DNA from 2 places in the Janthinobacterium sp. 75 genome. Region 1 is predicted to be linked to the other one. Evidence: predicted binding sites of a transcription regulator. Region 1 holds the regulator's gene; the other holds the start of a gene.
What was found. Region 1 encodes NrdR, which represses ribonucleotide reductase genes. Its sites were predicted from a motif close to CACNANATNTNGTG; they were not measured.
Positions count from the first base shown of each region.

Region 2: C8C89_RS07965 (ribonucleoside-diphosphate reductase subunit alpha) is a predicted target of NrdR. The motif match lies at 1,149-1,162, and genes of this name have one in related genera.

Region 1 covers NZ_SORD01000001.1:5,245,722-5,253,336, forward strand. The annotation lists gene C8C89_RS23895 (PilC/PilY family type IV pilus protein) at 1-681, opposite strand, end outside; gene C8C89_RS23900 (pilus assembly protein) at 687-1,274, opposite strand; gene C8C89_RS23905 (PilW family protein) at 1,356-2,324, opposite strand; gene pilV (type IV pilus modification protein PilV) at 2,321-2,905, opposite strand; gene nrdR (transcriptional regulator NrdR) at 3,126-3,590, opposite strand; gene glyA (serine hydroxymethyltransferase) at 3,736-4,983, opposite strand; ZMP/ZTP riboswitch at 5,095-5,219, opposite strand; gene ybgC (tol-pal system-associated acyl-CoA thioesterase) at 5,535-5,936, shown strand; gene tolQ (protein TolQ) at 5,984-6,673, shown strand; gene C8C89_RS23935 (ExbD/TolR family protein) at 6,689-7,129, shown strand; gene tolA (cell envelope integrity protein TolA) at 7,178-7,615, shown strand, end outside.
Region 2 covers NZ_SORD01000001.1:1,746,736-1,754,350, forward strand. The annotation lists gene C8C89_RS07955 (sigma-54 dependent transcriptional regulator) at 1-424, shown strand, start outside; gene ampD (1,6-anhydro-N-acetylmuramyl-L-alanine amidase AmpD) at 424-1,035, shown strand; gene C8C89_RS07965 (ribonucleoside-diphosphate reductase subunit alpha) at 1,418-4,378, shown strand; gene C8C89_RS07970 (ribonucleotide-diphosphate reductase subunit beta) at 4,603-5,754, shown strand; gene C8C89_RS07975 (transcriptional regulator) at 6,537-7,615, shown strand, end outside.

The DNA.
Region 1 (7,615 bases):
CACGCCATGCGTGGCAGCAAAGCCGGGCGCGTCGCAACTGCCACCTGCGGGCTGGCCAAGGCTGGCATCGCCGAACAGCAGGCGGTTGCGGCAGGACACGATGGCCAGTTGCGCCAGCGCAAACGGCGTCGCCGCCGCCACGCCTGCATGCAAGACCTTGCGCGGAAAAAAGGTGGGATGGGCAAAATAGTCGATGGGGCCGTCGGCATCGGGCAGGTAGGCGCGCTGCAGCACCGTCTTGCGCACCTCGTCAATGACGCGGTCGCCGCCCGTCAGGGCGTAACGGACGATGTCGAGCATGCTGGCGCTGGCCCAGTTGAGAAAGTTGCCGCTGAAACTATCGCCGCCGCAGCCGTGTAGCGCATCGGCCGGTTTCAGCACGGAGAAGTAAGCGGTCGCTACGCGCAAGTCCGGCAGCATGACGCCGTCCTTGCTGCGGTACGGATAGCTGTAGCACATGCGCGCATGAAAGTAACCGGCGTACTCGCGCTGCGGCGCATAGTCGCTGCCGTACGCAGCCGCAGCGGCCGCATGCGTGAAGGACAGGTTAAGCAACAGATTCGGCGGCACTCTGGCGCCCTGCAAGCCCGCGTCGGCCCGCGCCAGCGTCACCGTCGGCTGGGCCGCGACAGCGGCGCCAATAGCCAGGCAAGTCAGCAGTATCAAGCAGAAAGACCACATAGCCCTCATGGCCCCGCTCCCGCCGCCTCTTTGCGGTAGTAGCTTTGCAGCACGACTTGCGTGCTTTCTTGCGCGCCAAACCCCATGGCCGTGATGCGGTACACATAGCTTTCCGTGGCCAGGCCGCCGGCCACTGCCGCTGCCTGTGCGCCGGGCGGGTGGAACGGCAGCAGTTCGATGAGGTAGCGGGGCCGGCGAGACGGCAGGAAACCCTGCCCCGTCTGCATGACCGCGCCCGTAAACTGGCCATACGGTACCGCACGGCTTTCAGCGTCCGCGCCATCGAGGTCCATGCTCAGCCAGAGCGCCGGCGCATCCTCGGGCGCGGGCAGGCACAGGCCCAGTGCGCCCCCTTCGCCGCAGCCGGCGGCAAACCCTGCCGCACTGCCCGGCGCAAAGAGGCTTGCCCGGCCCGGCGCGCCAGGCAAGCCTTCGATATCGTTTTGCGCATCCACCAATGCCTCCTCCGCCGCCTGAAACGCGATCTGCCGGTCACGCTCGCCGCGTGCCGCCTTTTCGCCCTGCAAGGCCATCTGCGCCGCCGATATGCCCAGCAGCAAGATGATCACAAGCAGGCACAGCACATACACCATGGTGGCGCCACGCCCTTGCGCGCCCGGAATGCAGCAGCCAGGACAACAACGGACGCCCATGCAAGCCACGGTGGCGCCCGCCTATGCCGGCCCGTTGCGCAGCATGATGCTTGTCTGCACCAGTTGCCGCAGCCTGGAGCGCGTTGCTGCGGGCAAGGCCGCGCGCGCGATGCGCACGCCCGTGTCGCCGGCGCCGTGCGCTTCGGCATAAGCCTTGCCGAACAGGTCGAACTGCGCCGGTCCCAGTTCCGCCATCTTGTCCACCTGGCCCGCCTCGCCATGCAACAGCAGCGCCACGCGCACGCTGGCCACGCGCTTCCAGTGCGTGCGCCGGTAAAAATCGCGCTGGCGCGCGGCCGCATCCGCGCCCGCCAGCACCAGCGCCGCATCGTCGGCGTCGAGCGCGCTGGCATTGACATAGTGGTTCGCCACGCCGTCGGGCGGCGTATCCGTATCGAGGCCATACAGCACCTGGAAACTGTCGACGCCGCGGATAATGGCGTCCGCGCCCCAGCCGTTCGCGCCGCGATATTTGCAACGCAGCTCGCCTTCGCCATCGGCTCCCTGGGCCACATAGAAAATACTCCAGCCCCGCTGCGCCTCCGTTTGCGCGGCGCCCACGGCGAAGCCGGCGCAATTGAGCACGGATCCGTCGCCGCCCTCCTCCTTGCCGGCGCCGTAATAGCGCAGGGCCAGCACGTCGCTGCCCTGCACGGCGTCGGGCAGCGCGCCGCTGATGCCTTCGCTGTTCTTGCCCAGGCTACGCGCGTCGAGCCCGGCGATACTCGCGCTGTCGTAATCCGCATGGGCGACGGGCGCGGCGCTGCTGTCCCAGTTCACATACGCTGTCTGGCGCACGGCGCGGGCGATGGTGTCGAGTGCATAGCGGCCATTGTCATCCAGGCGCGCGCTGGCGGACTGCTCACCATAACTGCCGCTGGTAGCCAGCAGCACGGTACTGGCCGCCAGCATCAACAACGCGCCCAGCGACAGGGCCACCAGCAATTCAAGCAGGCTCATGCCGCGATGCCCGCGCAAGACAGTGTTCATGCGCCGCCTCCCCCAAGCTGGAATGCCAGCCTGGGCAACGATTCGCCTGCCGCATTCACTGCGGGTGATCCATTGGCCTGCCTGCCGCGCCAGCCCAGCTTGATGATGATGGGCGCGCCCTTGCCGCCGCTGCACGCCCAGTGCAAACCCTGGGCGGCGGCATCCCACGCGGCAAGGTCGCGGCAGATATGCAGCCGCGCGCCAGGCAAGGCCGACTGCAGCTGCTGTTTCCATTCGGCGATGTCGAATTGCGCCAGCTCGGCCGCGCTGCAGACGGCGGCGCCGAAGCAGCCGGGCGCGCCGCCGCCAGCCTCGGCGCCGTCCTCCGCCGCGTAGGCAACGCTCAGGTAGGGATTACCCGCATCGGGGCCATGCATGAGCACGCTGTTCGCCCGCATGCGTTCGGCCATGCCGGCGGCCAGTTGCACACCCGCCGACAACAGCGCCGACTCATGGCGCGCGCGCAGGGAACTCAGTTGCAGGATGCTGGCGCCCAGCAAGCCCAACGCCAACAGCAGCAGCGATACCAGCACCTCGACAAGGCTGCTGCCATCCATGGGACCACGCGTGCCACTGTGCATGAGCTTCTCCTGCCGACAGAATGTAACCAGGACGGGAGCCGCGCCGGCGCCCGGCCCACTTACACGATAGGCGCGCGCAAACAACCGCGTCTGCGCTAGCGCAAACAGCACGGCGATATGGTGAGAAAAACAGCGTTGGGATTGATCGGTCGCTTGCCAGGCGAACGCTGGCGTGATGAACACGGGGCGCAGGACCGGCCCCGTTTTCAATAAGGGGACATCAGGGCTTGCTGCGCGCCTGTCCCACTTCGGCAATCGCATCCTGGAACTCGGCCAGGTCTTCGAAATTCTTGTAGACGGAGGCGAAGCGGATGTAGGCGATCTTGTCCAGGCGCTTGAGTTCCTGCATGACGAGTTCGCCGATATAGCCGGAATCGACTTCGCGCAAGCCGCTGGTCAGCAATTTTTCCTGGATGGAAGCGATGGCCGTATCCACGGAGGCGGCCGCGACGGGACGCTTGCGCAAGGCCAGCATCAAACTGCCGCGCAACTTATCCGCAGCGAACTCCGTCCGGCTGCCATTCTTTTTGACGACGGCCGGCATGATAAGTTCAATGCGTTCGTAGGTGGTGAAGCGCTTGTCGCATTTACCGCAACGGCGGCGCCGCCGAATGGCATCCCCGTCCTCCGATACGCGCGTATCGAGGACCTGGGTGTCGCCGTGCTGGCAAAATGGACATTTCATGGGCTGGCTACAACTTTATAGTAATAATTACGGGAAATCGCCGCCCTTAAATGAAAGGGCGCCCGAATCACTCCGGGCGCCCTTGGGCACGACTGGAATGTGTCAGACAGAATCTTACTCTGTATGACACATTCTGGACAAATAATTACGCGGCGTACACCGGGTGTGCATCGGCCAGCACTTTCACGGCCGCTTTCACGCGCTCGATGGTGGCGGCGTCATGCGGATTGTCCAGCACGTCGGCGATCAGGTTGCCCACTTCTTCCGCTTGCGCTTCCTTGAAACCGCGCGTCGTCATCGCCGGGCTGCCCAGGCGGATGCCCGAGGTGACGAAAGGTTTTTGCGGATCGTTCGGGATGCCGTTCTTGTTGCAGGTGATGTGCGCGGAACCGAGGATGGCTTCGGCTTCCTTGCCCGTCAGGTTCTTGGCGCGCAGGTCGACCAGCATGACGTGCGATTCGGTGCCGCCGGAAACGATGCGCAGGCCGCGCTTGATCAGGGTTTTCGCCAGAACGTCGGCGTTCTTGACCACTTGCTTCTGGTATTCAACGAAGTCAGGGCTCAGTGCTTCCTTGAAGGCGACGGCCTTGCCGGCGATCACGTGCATCAGCGGGCCGCCCTGAATGCCAGGGAAGATGGCCGAGTTGATGGCTTTTTCGTGTTCAGCCTTCATCAGGATGATGCCGCCGCGAGGGCCGCGCAAGGACTTATGCGTGGTCGAGGTGACGAAGTCGGCGAACGGCACCGGATTCGGGTACAGGCCGGCGGCGATCAAGCCGGCGTAGTGGGCCATGTCGACCATGAAGTAGGCGCCCACTTCCTTGGCGATCTTGCCGAAACGCTCGAAGTCGATCTTTTTCGAGAACGCCGACGCGCCGGCGATGATCAGCTTGGGCTTGCGTTCGCGGGCCAGGCGCTCCATAGCCTCGTAGTCGATGTCTTCTTCCGCCGTCAAGCCATACGATACGACGTCGAACCATTTACCGGACATGTTCAGCGGCATGCCGTGGGTCAGGTGGCCGCCTTCGGCCAGCGACATACCCATGATCAGGTCGCCTGGTTTCAGCACGGCAAAGAACACGCCCTGGTTCGCCTGCGAGCCGGAGTTCGGCTGCACATTCGCGCATTCGGCGCCGAACAGCTGTTTTACACGGTCGATGGCCAGTTGCTCGGCCACGTCGACGTATTCGCAGCCACCATAGTAGCGCTTGCCTGGATAGCCTTCGGCATATTTATTCGTCAGCTGCGAGCCTTGCGCTTCCATTACGGCCGGCGATGTGTAGTTCTCCGACGCGATCAGTTCGATGTGGTCGTGCTGGCGCGTGTTCTCTTTTTGAATGACGGCGAACAATTCAGGGTCGACGTTGGCGAGGGTGTGATCTTTTGCAAACATGTAAAAACTCCAAGGATGAGGGTGCTTGTACTGGCAGGTTGGATCGAATGAGGGGAGCCGGCGTTAATTGAATAACAACATTGGACAGGCAGCCTCTTCGTGCTTTTCCATAGTGGCTACCCAGGCGAACGGCTGATGAAAAATCTCACGTTTCCCGGTGGGTGCCCACCTTTCGCCGGTTTGCCGATCACCATCCAGGGAGATCGCCCGACTTTTCGCCAGTCACGTGAGACGTAATGGAAATCAAATTGTAAGTTAAGTGCCCAAATTGAGCAAGGAATGCAACCGTGCAGCTATAATCGCCGCGCGCCATCGCAGCCCGGGCATGGCCACAGACCGCCCCGGGGCGTGCCTGCGGCTCTTAAGCTGAACTTAAACCTGGCTGCGGCATGTAAGCGTATGTTACGAAGCTTGCCATTATGCACCCCCGATTTACAATGCTGCGGTGCAACTTATATGCAGCTTTTGCATAGCTTTCCAGCAAGCGCCCACCGTCACAAGAAGAAAAATCGCGTAAAATGTTGCTCAATCTCACTACTGGCGCAATAAACATGCCTTCAGTCTTTACCTGGAACGTACGTGTCTACTATGAAGACACCGACGCCGGCGGCATCGTCTATTACGCAAATTACCTGAAATTCTTCGAACGTGCGCGTACCGAATGGCTGCGCGCCATCGACGTGGGCCAGCAGGAGCTGCTGGAACAGCACGACGCGATGTTCGTTGTCAAAAGCGTCAACGCCGACTATCATGCGCCAGCCAGGCTCGATGACACGGTAAGATTAACCTTAAGCATAGAAAAGATGGGGCGCGCCTCCATCGTTTTCCTGCAACAAGCCTGGTGCGGCGAGCGCCTGCTGAACACGGCCCGCGTCAAGATCGGCTGCGTCGACTCGGCATTGCGCCCGCGCGCCGTGCCTGATGCAGTGGCGGCCCGCATGCGCGCCGCCTGAGCCCTACCCGCCACCCCCGGACAATTCACCCAACAGACTGCCAGCCAATGAACGTTACACAAGATCTTTCTTTCCTCGCGCTCATCACCAATGCCCATTTGATCGTGCAACTGATCATGGCCCTGCTGCTGCTGATTTCCCTGACCAGCTGGACCTACATTTTCCGCAAGATGTTTGCCGTGCGCCAGGCGCGCAAGCAAACCATCGAATTCGAACGCAGCTTCTGGGCCGGCGGCAACCTGCATGCGCTGCATCAAAACGCCAGCGGCAACCGCGACCAGAGCGGCGCGCTGGCCCGCATCTTCGACGCCGGCATGGGCGAATTCATCAAGGGCAAGGCATCCTATGGTTCGCGCGAAGCGCTGGACGTGGGCGCCGTGCTCGACGGTGCCCGCCGCGCCATGCGCGCCGCCTTCCAGCGTGAAATGGACGTGCTCGAATCGCATCTGGCCTTCCTCGCTTCCGTCGGTTCCGTCTCGCCCTACATCGGCCTGCTCGGTACCGTCTGGGGCATCATGAACGCCTTCCGCGGCCTGGCCAACGTGCAGCAAGCCACCCTGGCCGCCGTCGCGCCCGGCATTGCCGAAGCGCTGATCGCCACCGCCATCGGCCTGTTCGCGGCAATTCCCGCCGTCGTCGCCTACAACCGTTTTTCGCATGACATCGACCGCCTGGCGATCCGTTTCGAGAGCTTCGTCGAGGAATTCTCCAACATCTTGCAGCGCCAGTCGCGCTAAGAGGGAGCAGCGTTCATGGGTTCCTCATTCAATAGCGGCGGCATGCGCGGCGGCCGTGGCCGCAAGTTCAAGTCCGAGATCAACGTCGTGCCGTACATCGACGTGATGCTGGTGCTGCTGATCATCTTCATGGTCATGCCGTCGTCGAACAATCCCAGCGTGGTGAACTTGCCCAACGCGGAAAGGTCGGCGAAGCCGCCCGATGACTATATCCAGATCGTGCTCAAACCGAATGGTTCGCTGTCGATCGGCGTCATCGGCAAGGAACAGTTGTCGCCGGAAACGGAACCGAACCGCGACGCCCTGCTGCGCAAGCTGCGCGGTTTGCACGAGAGCAATCCCGACTATCCCGTGATGATTGCGGGCGACAAGGAAAGCAAGTACGACGATGTGATCCAGCTCATTTCGGAAGCGAAAAAAATGGGCATTACCCGCGTCGGCCTGGCCACCAAGTAAGCACAGCATCCTGTTTCCAGACTTGACCGTTTTTAGATAGACTAGACTTTGCAGACCAAACAAATCGACCATGTACTCGGCAAGCCCTACAGCGTGCCGCGCGAACGCAGCCGCTGGCCCTCGCTGGGCCTGGCGCTGGCGATGCACCTTGGCCTGCTGTTTTTCCTGTGGGTGGGCGTACACTGGCAAAATACGGAACCCGTCGCCGTCGAAGCGGAAGTGTGGGACCTGAAAGTGCAGACGGCAGCGCCGCCGCCCGACGTGGCGACGGAACCGGAGCCGACACCGGCGCCGCCACCGGAACCGCAAGTGGAACAGCCGGCCCCGCCGCCACCGCCGCCGGTGGCAGCACCCGAGCCGAAGGTCGACCTGCGCGAGGCGGAGATCGCCCTGGAACGCAAGAAGGCCAAGCTGAAAGAAGAAAAAGAGAAAGCGGCAGCGGAAGAGCGCCGCAAGCAGGAACTGAAGGAACGCGAGGAAGAAAAG
Region 2 (7,615 bases), 3.5 Mb from region 1:
GGCACCGGGCCAGGCCGTGAGCCTGGCGCCGCCGGTGCTGGCGGCCCTGGCCGCGTATGCGTTTCCCGGCAATGTGCGCGAACTGGAAAACGTGCTGGAACGGGCACTGGCTTTTGCCGATGGCGGCGTGATCGCGCTCGACGGGCTGGGCTTGCCGTCGGCGGCGGGCGTCACCGGGCAGCGGGCGGCGCAGTCATCGGCAGTGTCGGAGCGGCAACTGTGCCTGCCCGGCATGGCGCTGTCCGGCCTTGCCCCGGCCTTGCCGCTGGACATGTATTTGCGCCAGGCCGAGCGTGACATGATCATGCAGGCGCTGGTGCAGGCGCGCTATCACCGCGCACGGGCGGCGCGCCAGCTGGGACTCAGCGTGCGCCAGTTACGCTACCGCATGCAGAAATTGACGATACAGGAACCGCTACCTTGATGACAGCATGGACGATAGATGAAGACGGCTGGTGCGACGGCGCGCGGCGCTATGACTCGCCGTACCAGGATGCGCGCCCGGACGGTGCGCAAGTCGACTTGCTGGTGATCCATAACATCAGCTTGCCGGGAGGCCACTTTGGCGGACCGCATGTGTCGGACTTGTTTACCGGCCGGGTAGACTATAATGCCGATCCTTCTTTCGCCGACCTGCGTGGCTTGCAGGTGTCGGCGCACTTTTTTGTGCGGCGCGATGGTGCGCTGTTGCAATATGTTTCCACTGATCAACGTGCCTGGCATGCCGGCGTGTCCATGTTCGAAGGACGCCCGCACTGCAATGGCTATTCCATCGGTATCGAAATGGAAGGCGCGGACGATGTGCCCTTCCAGCAGCGGCAATACTATGTCCTGGCGGCGCTGACGGCGGCACTGGTGGCGCGCTACGGGCTGTCCCAGGTGCGCGGCCACGAGCATATTGCGCCGGGGAGGAAGACGGATCCGGGGCCGTTTTTTGACTGGCATTTTTATCAAGAATGCTGGCTGGAAACTGTGCGCGGGCAAGCTGCGTTAGCGCTTACTACGCGGGCATTGGGCTTTCCATCCATGCTCTGAAAAGTCAACCGAAATCGTATATGAAAATACAAAAAATTACGCTGGAGGATGCCGGAAAACTATTGCATCGCCTTTCGATGGGCACTACAATTAGTGCACAACTTGGATTTAAAGACTATATGTAGTGCCATCACAGACGTTTTCAGAATTATTACCAAAGCTACCCTGTTTGTTGATATAGCAACGGGAACTGGCGTTTCATCACCCTTGATCGTGTTTCGCGCCAGCCCGGCTGTACAGGTTGGCCGTATGATTTCTGGCTGTATATTATTTACTATTTAGCAACAAATACCTGAAGAAACCCTGACCATCGGGCGTTCTATTCAACAACACACGCGGCAGCAAAACTGCAGGCTGACTTTAGCTGACAACGGGAGCTTCAATGCAATCACCACAAGATATTTCCATCCATTCAACGCCAGTATCGCCAGCGCCAGGCGCGGCCAATAGCGTGGCGAGCACGGGCGCGGCATTGGGCGACTATCGCATCATCCGCCGCAACGGCGCGGTGGTGGCATTTGAGCCTTCGAAGATCGCCATCGCCATGACCAAGGCGTTTTTGGCCGTTAACGGCGGCCAGGGCGCCGCTTCGGCACGCATCCGCGAACTGGTGGAACAACTGACCGACGGCGTCGTCGCCGCGCTGGTGCGCCGCCATCCGGGTGGCGGCACCTTCCATATCGAAGACGTGCAAGACCAGGTGGAACTGTCGCTGATGCGTTCGGGCGAGCACGACGTGGCGCGTGCCTACGTGCTGTACCGTGCCAAGCACATGGAAGAGCGCCGTTTGCAGAAGGAGGCGCAAGGCGCCTCCGCGCAAGTCGCAGCGCCCCAGCTGAACGTGCTTGATAACGGCGTGCGCCGCTTGCTGGACATGCAGGAAGTGCGCGACCTGATCAACGCCGCTTGCGCCGGCCTGGAAAAACACGTCGATGCCGACGCCATCCTGGCTGAAACGGTGAAGAACCTGTACGACGGCGTGCCCGTCGAAGAGCTGCACAAGTCTGCCATCCTGGCGGCGCGCGCGCTGATGGAAAAAGATCCGGCCTACAGCCAGGTCACGGCCCGCATCCTGCTGCACACGGTGCGCAAGGAAGTGTTCGGCAAGGAAGTGCCGCAAGCGGCCGCTGCTGCCGAGTACCTGACGTATTTCCCGCAATATATCGCCAAGGGCATCGCCAATGACCTGCTGAACCCGGTACTTGCCAGTTTCGACCTGGAACGCCTGGCCAAGGCCATCGTTGCCGATCGCGACTTGCAATTCGGCTACATCGGCCTGCAAACCCTGTATGACCGCTACTTCCTGCACATCCAGGACGTGCGCATCGAAATGCCGCAAGCGTTCTACATGCGCGTGGCCATGGGCCTGTCGCTGAACGAAGCGGACCGCGAAGCACGCGCCATCGAGTTCTACAGCCTGCTGTCCTCGTTCGACTTCATGAGCTCGACCCCGACCCTGTTCAACTCGGGCACCCTGCGCTCGCAGCTGTCGTCGTGCTACCTGAGCACCGTCTCGGACGACCTGGAAGGCATCTACGACGCGATCAAGGACAACGCGCTGCTGGCCAAGTACGCTGGCGGCCTGGGTAACGACTGGACGCCAGTGCGCGCCCTGGGCGCCCATATCAAGGGCACCAACGGCAAGTCGCAAGGCGTGGTGCCATTCCTGAAAGTGGTCAACGACACGGCCGTGGCAGTCAACCAGGGCGGCAAGCGCAAGGGCGCCGTCTGTGCCTACCTGGAAACCTGGCACATGGACATCGAGGAATTCCTCGACCTGCGCAAGAACACGGGCGACGACCGCCGCCGCACGCATGACATGAACACGGCGAACTGGATTCCCGACATGTTCATGAAGCGCGTCATGGAAAAAGGCGAGTGGACCCTGTTCTCGCCATCCGAAACGCCAGACTTGCACGACCTGGTCGGCAAAGCCTTTGAAAAGGCTTATCTGGGCTACGAAGCCAAGGCCGCCGCCGGCGAAATCCGCTCGTTCAAGAAGGTCCAGGCGCTGGACCTGTGGCGCAAGATGCTGTCGATGCTGTTTGAAACGGGCCACCCATGGATCACGTTCAAGGATCCTTGCAACATCCGCAGCCCGCAGTCGCATGTCGGCGTCGTCCACAGCTCGAACCTGTGCACCGAAATCACGCTGAACACGGGCCCTGACGAAATCGCCGTCTGCAACCTCGGTTCAGTGAACATGCCGGCGCACATGAAGGAAGGCAAGCTCGATCACGTCAAGCTGGCCAAGACCATCCGCACCGCCATGCGCATGCTCGACAACGTCATCGACATCAATTACTACGCCGTCGAGAAGGCGCGCAATTCGAACATGCGCCATCGTCCGGTCGGCATGGGCGTGATGGGCTTCCAGGATTGCCTGCACATGATGCGCATCCCGTTCGCCTCGGACGCTGCGGTATCGTTTGCCGACACCTCGATGGAAGCGGTCTGCTACTACGCCTACCTGGCGTCGACGGAACTGGCCGAAGAGCGCGGCCGCTATGAATCCTACGCCGGTTCGCTGTGGGACCGTGGCATCCTGCCGCAAGACTCGGTGAAACTGCTGGCCGAAGAACGCGGCGGCTACCTGGAAGTCGATTCCTCGTCGGCCATGGACTGGACCCCGGTGCGCGAACGCATCGCCAAGTTCGGCATGCGCAACTCGAACTGCGTGGCAATCGCCCCGACGGCGACGATTTCGAACATCATCGGCGTGTCGGCCTGTATCGAGCCGACGTTCCAGAACCTGTATGTGAAATCGAACCTGTCGGGCGAATTCACCGAGATCAACGGCTACCTGGTGCGCGACCTGAAGGCGCGCGACCTGTGGGATGAAGTCATGATCTCCGACTTGAAGTACTTCGACGGTTCGCTGGTGAAGATCGACCGCATCCCGCAAGACCTGCGCGACATCTACGCCACCGCCTTTGAAGTGTCGCCAAGCTGGCTAGTGGAAGCGGCTTCGCGTCGCCAGAAGTGGATCGACCAGGCTCAGTCGCTGAACATCTACATGGCTGGCGCATCGGGCAAGAAACTGGACGAGACCTACAAGCTGGCATGGCTGCGTGGCCTGAAAACCACCTACTACCTGCGTACCATCGCCGCTACCCACATGGAGAAATCGACCTCCAAGACGGGCGCCCTGAACGCCGTGGCCGTCGATGGCGGCATGTCGGCCAGCGCGCAGAGCGCCCAGGCAGCGGTCGTGGCGGCAGCCGCTGCCGCCGTGGTGGCACCCGTGGTGGCTGCGGCTGCGGCAGCGGACGACGCCGATGGCGAAGCCTGCTACCTGCGTCCGGGTGATGACGGTTTCGAGGAATGCGAAGCTTGCCAGTAAAAACCTGCTGCGCAGCCCCCTCTCGGGTTCTGTGTTGCTCACCGTACTAAAGTACGGCTCCGCTACTCGACCCGATATCGGGCTTGCTCGCGACGGTTTTTAAAAAATTTAAAGTTGTCAGCCCGGCACGGTCGGGCTGATTCAATGTTGTTAATGTCCGTATTGTCCGATACAACGGACCTGTTGCGGATCGCCGGCTTGCCGGCATGGAAAGGAAGAAGATTATGTCGTTGTCATGGGATGATGAAACCACGTCGGCAGCTGTGCCGCGTCCGGCGCAGCAAGCGCCATTGGGGAATACCGAATTGAACCTGCCGGCCGGTGCCGAGCCGTCCGAAGCGAACGCCGAGCAAGTGGCGCGCCGCGTGAATGCCGACGACAAGCGCATCATCAACGGCAAGACGGACGTCAACCAGCTGGTGCCGTTCAAGTACAAATGGGCGTGGGACAAATACCTGGCCGGTTGCGCCAACCACTGGATGCCGCAGGAAGTGAACATGCAGCGCGATATCGAGCTGTGGAAGAACCCGAACGGCCTGACGGACGACGAGCGTCGCCTGGTCAAGCGTAACCTGGGCTTCTTCGTGACGGCCGACTCGCTGGCCGCCAACAACATCGTGCTGGGCACCTATCGCCACATCACGGCGCCGGAATGCCGCCAGTACCTGCTGCGCCAGGCGTTCGAGGAAGCGATCCATACGCACGCCTACCAGTACATCGTCGAGTCGCTGGGCCTGGATGAAGGCGAGATCTTCAACGCCTACAACGAAGTCAAGTCGATCCGCGACAAGGATGAATTCCTGATCCCGTTCATCAACACGCTGACCGATCCTGCTTTTGTCACCGGCACGGTGGAAAACGACCAGAAGCTGCTGAAATCCCTGATCGTCTTCGCTTGCCTGATGGAAGGCCTGTTCTTCTACGTGGGCTTCACGCAAATCCTGGCGCTGGGCCGTCAGAACAAGATGATGGGCGCTGCCGAGCAGTACCAGTACATCCTGCGCGACGAATCGATGCACTGCAACTTCGGCATCGACTTGATCAACACGATCAAGATGGAAAACCCGCAGCTGTGGACGGCCGAATTCCGCGAAGAGATCAAAGTGCTGTTCATGAAGGCCGTGGAGCTGGAATATGCGTATGCGGAAGACACCATGCCGCGCGGCGTGCTGGGTCTGAACGCGCCGATGTTCAAGGGCTATCTGCGCTTCATCGCCAATCGCCGCGCGCAGCAGATCGGCATCGAGCCGCTGTTCGCGCAGGAAGAAAACCCGTTCCCGTGGATGAGCGAAATGATCGATATGAAGAAGGAACGCAACTTCTTCGAAACGCGCGTGACCGAGTACCAGACCGGTGGTGCGCTGAACTGGGAATAAGCGTTTTCCTGCCAATGCCAAAAGCGCCGTCATCGTGACGGCGCTTTTTTTTCGCGTGCTGGCGGCGAAAAATGCGGCCGCCGCGCGAGGTTAAAAGCGCCGCCGTCACGGCGGAAAAATGCGGGCATCATTCAGCAATGTGAAGCGCCTTGTGCCAGGTTTTTCGGATGCCGCGAACGGCCGCATCGCGGGTGTAAAAAAGCGTTTCCGGAGACGCTGGTGGCGGCATTTGCCGCGCGATTGTGCGATAGCACGCGTAACGTGCAAAAAAGCGGGCGAAAACGTGTCGTGCCGGTTGCGCATTGACAAGGTTTTCGTGTACTTTATGAGATTGCAAATGCGAGCGTTAGAATGCGGGGTTTTTTAACCAGCGCGGTAGCGAAAAAACCTCGCAAAACAGGGATACAGATTTACACGGATATGCACAAAACCACACCGTTTTCGTCTGCCGCCGTGCCCGAATTTTTTCAGGCATGGCGGTTTTTTATTTGACGCATGGGTGTTGTAGCGAGCGCGATGCGAGGAGCGAAAAAACGCACGGCATCGAAAACGAATGACCGAATTCAGACTTTGCCACCAGCTGCGAGATAAAGCAGGGTGGCACCGACGATGGCTGAAGTGCTGCAAACGTGAGGAGTTGCAGCAGTTCAGCTGGTGCCGAATTCATTAGCGCAAACGACCGTTTGTGCCGATGAATAATTCGCCTGGCCTATCCCTGTGGTGGGTCGGACGGGTTTAAATCTTGTAGCTTAAATTTCTCATCTCAGATGAAGGAGAGACAAATGGCAACAGCCGCTAAGAAATCAGAAGTAAAGAAACCAGCCGCCAAGGCTGCTCCTGCCGCGAAGAAGCCGGCAGCCGCAGCGAAGACGGTTGCCGCTAAACCAGCTGCCAAAGCAGCAGCGAAACCAGCCGCCAAACCCGTCGCCAAAGCCGCAGCCAAGCCTGCAGCAAAAGTGGCTGCCAAGCCAGTAGCGAAAGCCGCAGCCAAGCCAGCGGCCAAGGCTGCAGCAAAACCGGCAGCCAAGCCAGCAGCGAAACCTGCAGCCAAGGCAGCAGCCAAGCCTGTAGCGAAAAAAGCTGCAGCAAAACCGGCCGCGAAGCCAGCAGCAAAAGTCGCAGCCAAGCCTGTCGCCAAGGCAGCAGCCAAGCCAGCAGTGAAAAAAGCCGCGGCGAAACCTGCAGCCAAGGCAGCAGCGAAACCGGCAGCCAAGGCAGCAGCCAAGCCAGCAGCGAAAAAAGTCGTCGCCAAGGCAGCAGCGAAGCCAGCAGCAAAAGCAGCAGCCAAGCCAGCGGCCAAGGCAGCAGCCAAGCCCGCAGTGAAAAAAGCAGCAGCGAAACCTGCAGCCAAGGCAGCAGCGAAACCGGCCGCCAAAGCGGCAGCCAAGCCAGCAGCGAAAAAAGTCGTCGCCAAGGCAGCAGCGAAACCGGCCGCCAAGGCAGCAGCCAAGCCAGCAGCAAAAGCCGCAGCCAAGCCAGCGGTCAAGGCAGCAGCGAAGCTAGCAGCAAAAGCTGCAGCCAAGCCAGCAGCCAAGGCAGCAGCGAAGCCAGCAGCAAAAGCTGCAGCCAAGCCAGCGGCCAAGGTAGCAGCGAAGCCGGTAGCAAAAGTTGCCGCCAAGCCAGCCGCCAAAGTGGCCGCCAAGCCGGCGGCCAAAGTAGCAGCGAAACCTGCCGCCAAGGTCGCAGCGAAACCGGCAGCCAAGCCAGCGGCCAAGGTAGCAGCGAAGCCAGCAGTGAAAGCTGCAGCCAAGCCAGCAGCCAAGCCGGCAGCGAAAGCAGCAGCGAAACCTGCCGCCAAGCCAGCCGCAGCGCCAGTCGTGGCAGCAGTGCCAGCAGCGGCGCCAGCGGCACCAGCCGCCGT